Regions from separate parts of the Nocardioides sp. ChNu-99 genome, predicted to be linked through region 2. Evidence: riboswitches for the same ligand, from Rfam matches in the RefSeq annotation. Region 2 holds a riboswitch; the other holds the start of a gene.

Region 1 (2,184 bases), on a different contig from region 2:
GCCCGACACCCAGCTGGGCGCGCTGGCGGACTTCCTCGGCTCGCTCGCCAAGGTCCGGGCCCTGCCGGACCTGCGCCTGCTGCCCGCCCACGGGCCGGTGACCGCCTCCGCGCACGCCCGGGTCGACGAGCTGCTGGAGCACCACGAGCAGCGGCTGTCGCTCAGCCGTGCCCCGCTGGAGGCCGCCGGCACCGAGGGGCTCACCGCCCGCGACGTCGCCGCGCACCTGCCGTGGACCCGCCGCGCGCACGCCTTCGCCAGCCTCGACCCGTTCAACGGAGCGCTCGCGGTGATGGAGACCCGCGCGCACCTCGAGGTGCTCGTGGCCCGCGGCGAGGCGTCGGTACGGCGCGCCCCCGCCCCCGCGACCGGCCCCGGGACGGACCGCGTGACGGGCGAGCCGGCGCGCTACACGCTCGCCTGAGCCCCCGGCGTACCGCCCGGGCCGCCGCCCGTGCCCGGGCGCTCCATCGGCACGTGCGGGATGCCGTCCTCGAGGAACTCCGGGCCGGTGACCGCGTAGCCGAACCGGGCGTACCAGCCCGCCAGCGGCGCCTGCGCGTCGAGGTGCGAGGGGCGCTCGCCGACCACCTCCAGCGCGGCGGTCATCAGCGGGTCGGCGAGGCCGCGACCCCGCGCCGTACCCCGCAGGACGACCCGGCCGACGCGCGCCCGGTCGCCGTCGTCGAGCACCCGCACGTAGCCGAGGAGCACGTCGTCCTCGACGAGCAGCAGGTGGACGGTGCCCGGCTCGACGTCGCGGCCGTCGAGGTCGGGGTAGGGGCAGTCCTGCTCGACCACGAACACGTCCTGGCGCAGGCGCCAGACCTCGTAGGCCAGGCGCGGGGGGAGGTCGTCGAACGCGAGGCGCAGCACGGTCACGGCGGCACGCTCCCACACCGTGCGGCACCGGGCGGCCCCGGGCGGCCCGAGCCCCCGGGCCGGGGCGGGGGAGGCGCGACGTAGGGTGTCGGGCACACGACAGGGGAGCGCCTCACGGGCGCTGAGAGTGCGGATCCGCCGCAGACCCTCGAACCTGCTCCGGTTAGCACCGGCGAAGGGAGTCATCATGTTGCCGTCGCGCCATGCCGTCCGACGCTCGGGCCTCGCGGTCCTCGCCACCACCCTCCTCGCGCCCCTGGCGTCCTGCTCGCTCGTGGGCGGCGGGGACGACGAGGCCTCCGACGGGCGCGGGGAGGTCGTCCTGCTCACCCACTCCTCGTTCGTCCTGCCCGACGCGCTCGTCGAGGACTTCGAGGCCGATCACGACGTCGACCTCGTCGTGCGCCAGCCCGGTGACGCCGGTGCCGTCGTGACCGAGGTCAGCCTCAACCCGGACGACGCGGGCGCCGACGTCGTCTTCGGTGTCGACAACACGTTCGCGAGCCGCGTGCTGGAGGCCGACGCCCTCCTGCCGTACGACGGGGAGCTGCCGGCCGGCGCCGACGCCTTCGCCCTCGAGGGCGAGAACCGGCTCGTGCCCGTCGACACCGGCAACGTCTGCGTCAACGTCGACACGGCCTGGTTCGCCGAGCAGGGCATCCCGGAGCCGAAGACCCTCGAGGACCTGGCCGACCCGGCGTACGCGGGCCTGTTCGTCACCCCCGGCCCCGTCGACTCGAGCCCGGGCCTGGCGTTCCTCCTCGCCACCGTCGCCGAGTTCGGCGAGGACGGCTGGGAGGGCTACTGGGAGCGACTGCTCGCCAACGACGCCCTCGTGGTCGACGGCTGGACCGACGCCTACTACGGCGACTTCACGGCCGCCGGCGAGAACCCGACGCGCCCGATCGTCGTCTCCTACGACTCCTCGCCGGCCTTCACCCTCACCGAGGACGGCTCGGCGACGACCACCCGCGCGCTGCTCGACACCTGCTACACGCAGGTCGAGTACGCCGGCGTGCTGCGCGGCGCCGACCACGAGGACGTCGGTCGCGAGCTCGTCGACTGGCTGCTCTCGCCCGAGGTGCAGGCGGCGCTGCCGGAGAGCATGTACGTCTTCCCCGTCGCCGACGACGCCGAGCTGCCCGCCGACTGGGCGAGCTTCGCGGAGCGGCCCACCGCGCCGTACCAGCTCGAGGCGGACGTCGTCGCCGCCGGCCGCGAGGAGTGGATCGCCCGGTGGCGCGACCTCGCCGCGGGGTGAGGTCGGGCGCGGAGGCGGGTCGGTGACGGGCGCGGGGGCCG
Region 2 (2,184 bases):
AGCGAGGGCTCCGCACGGCGCAGCGCGGCACGGTCGAGGAGCGTGGCGGTCCCGCCCAGCGAGCGCAGGAGGGCGACCTGGCGCTCCACGTCCTGCAGGTCGCCGCGGTCGTGGCCGACGAGCAGCGTGCCGGCGCGGTGGAGCGGGACGCCGAGACGGGCCGCGTACGCCGGCCACAGCGCGGCGCTGCGCAGGGTCAGGGCGAGCAGCCCCTCCTCGCCCCACCAGACCTCGCTGCCGGGCGCGAGCATGCCGGCGGCCGCGTGGGAGGCGCCGGAGCCCGGTGCCGGGTCGACCACCAGCACCACGTGACCGCGGCGCTGCAGCTCCTCGGCGACGGCGAGGCCGACGATGCCGGCGCCCCGCACGAGCACCCGCGCCATCAGCGGGCGGCCAGGAGGTCCTCCGCTGCGGCCAGGGGGTCGGGTTGTCGCCAGATCGCCCCGATGACGGCGACGCCGTGGGCGCCGGCGGCCCAGGCGTCCGCGGCGAGGGCGGGCGTCATGCCACCGATCGCGACGAGCGGCAGGGGGCCCACCGCCGCGGCGAGCCCGTCGACGCCGCGGGGGGCCGGCAGCCCGGCCTTCGACGCCGAGGGCGCCACGGGACCGAACCCCGCGTAGTCGGCGCCGGCGGCCGCCGCCGCCGCGACCGCCGGGCGGTCGCGGCAGGTGGCCCCCACGAGGAAGCCCGGGAGGTCGAGCGCGGCGGCGATGCGGCGCGCGGCGGGCACGGGGAGGTCGTCCGCGCCGAGGTGCACCCCGTCGGGGGACGCCGCCAGCGCCACGTCGAGGCGGTCGTTCACCACGACCCGGGCACCGTGGGGGCGCACGGCCGCGACCGCGCGGTGGGTCAGGTCGACCAGCGCGGCGGTCGTGGCGGTCTTCGCCCGCACCTGGAAGCCGTCCACCCCCCGTGCGGCGAGCGCCGGCAGCAGCGCGAGGTCGTCGTGGAGGTCGACGAGGCAGAACAGGCGCGGCACACCGGTGGCCGCGCCGCTGGTGACAGCAGGCACGAGAACGCTCCTCACTTCCTGCGCCGGCATGACCCGGATCAGGTTCGACGGTCGGGGCGGTCTCAGCCCCATCTCAGCCCACTGCCGTGGACTCCCGTGGTGGATGCCGCCCACCGTACTCGTCGTCGCGACGACCGCAACCCCGCCCTGCGGCGCCAGCCCGGCGAGGGGAAGGGGACCCGCTGCGGCCCGCGGGTGTGACCCCCGTCTACGGTGCGTGTCCGTGAGCGCACCGCTGGGCGACGACTTCCGCTACTCCGACCTGCTGCCCCTGGGGCCCGACGCCACGCCGTACCGGCTGGTGACGACCGAGGGCGTCTCGAGCTTCGAGGCCGGCGGGCGCACGTTCCTCGAGGTCGCGCCCGAGGCGATCCGCACGCTCACCCGCGAGGCGATGCACGACATCGCGCACTACCTGCGCCCCGCCCACCTGGCGCAGCTGCGCCGGATCATCGACGACCCCGAGGCCAGCGGCAACGACCGGTTCGTGGCGCTCGACCTGCTGAAGAACGTCAACATCTCCGCCGGCGGCGTGCTGCCGATGTGCCAGGACACGGGCACGGCGATCGTCATGGGCAAGAAGTCGGAGGGCGTGCTCACCGGGGCCGACGACGGCGAGGCGATCAGCGCGGGCGTGTACGACGCGTACACCCGCCTCAACCTGCGCTACTCCCAGCTCGCGCCGCTGACGACGTACGACGAGAAGAACACCGGCACGAACCTGCCGGCGCAGGTCGAGATCTACTCGACCCCGCAGACGTCCGGGAAGCCGGAGTACAAGTTCCTCTTCATGGCCAAGGGCGGCGGCAGCGCCAACAAGTCGTTCCTGTTCCAGGAGACGAAGGCGATCCTCAACCCGAAGCGGCTGCTGGAGTTCCTCGACGAGAAGATCCGCAGCCTGGGCACGGCGGCGTGCCCGCCGTACCACCTCGCGGTCGTCATCGGCGGCACGAGCGCGGAGTTCGCGCTCAAGACCGCCAAGTACGCGAGCGCGCACTACCTCGACGCGCTGCCCACCGAGGGCTCGATGGCGGCGCACGGCTTCCGCGACGTCGAGCTGGAGCAGCAGGTCTTCGAGCTGACCCAGGGGTTCGGGATCGGTGCGCAGTTCGGCGGCAAGTACTTCTGCCACGACGTCCGCGTCGTGCGCCTGCCGCGCCACGGGGCGT

What was found. Region 2 has a riboswitch for thiamine pyrophosphate ahead of KK617_RS12635 (thiamine phosphate synthase). Riboswitches for the same ligand answer to the same signal wherever they lie in the genome.
Region 1: it holds a riboswitch for thiamine pyrophosphate, as region 2 does, so the genes downstream of both, KK617_RS08820 (thiamine ABC transporter substrate-binding protein) here and KK617_RS12635 (thiamine phosphate synthase) in region 2, are expected to answer to the same signal.

The regions. Positions count from the first base shown of each region.
Region 1 is NZ_JAHWBL010000020.1:25,505-27,688, forward strand. Features, by position in the region: gene KK617_RS08810 (MBL fold metallo-hydrolase) at 1-424, shown strand, start outside; gene KK617_RS08815 (GNAT family N-acetyltransferase) at 409-882, opposite strand; TPP riboswitch at 974-1,080, shown strand; gene KK617_RS08820 (thiamine ABC transporter substrate-binding protein) at 1,070-2,143, shown strand.
Region 2 is NZ_JAHWBL010000036.1:19,496-21,679, forward strand. Features, by position in the region: gene KK617_RS12630 (FAD-dependent oxidoreductase) at 1-383, opposite strand, end outside; gene KK617_RS12635 (thiamine phosphate synthase) at 383-1,015, opposite strand; TPP riboswitch at 1,013-1,123, opposite strand; gene KK617_RS12640 (fumarate hydratase) at 1,251-2,184, shown strand, end outside.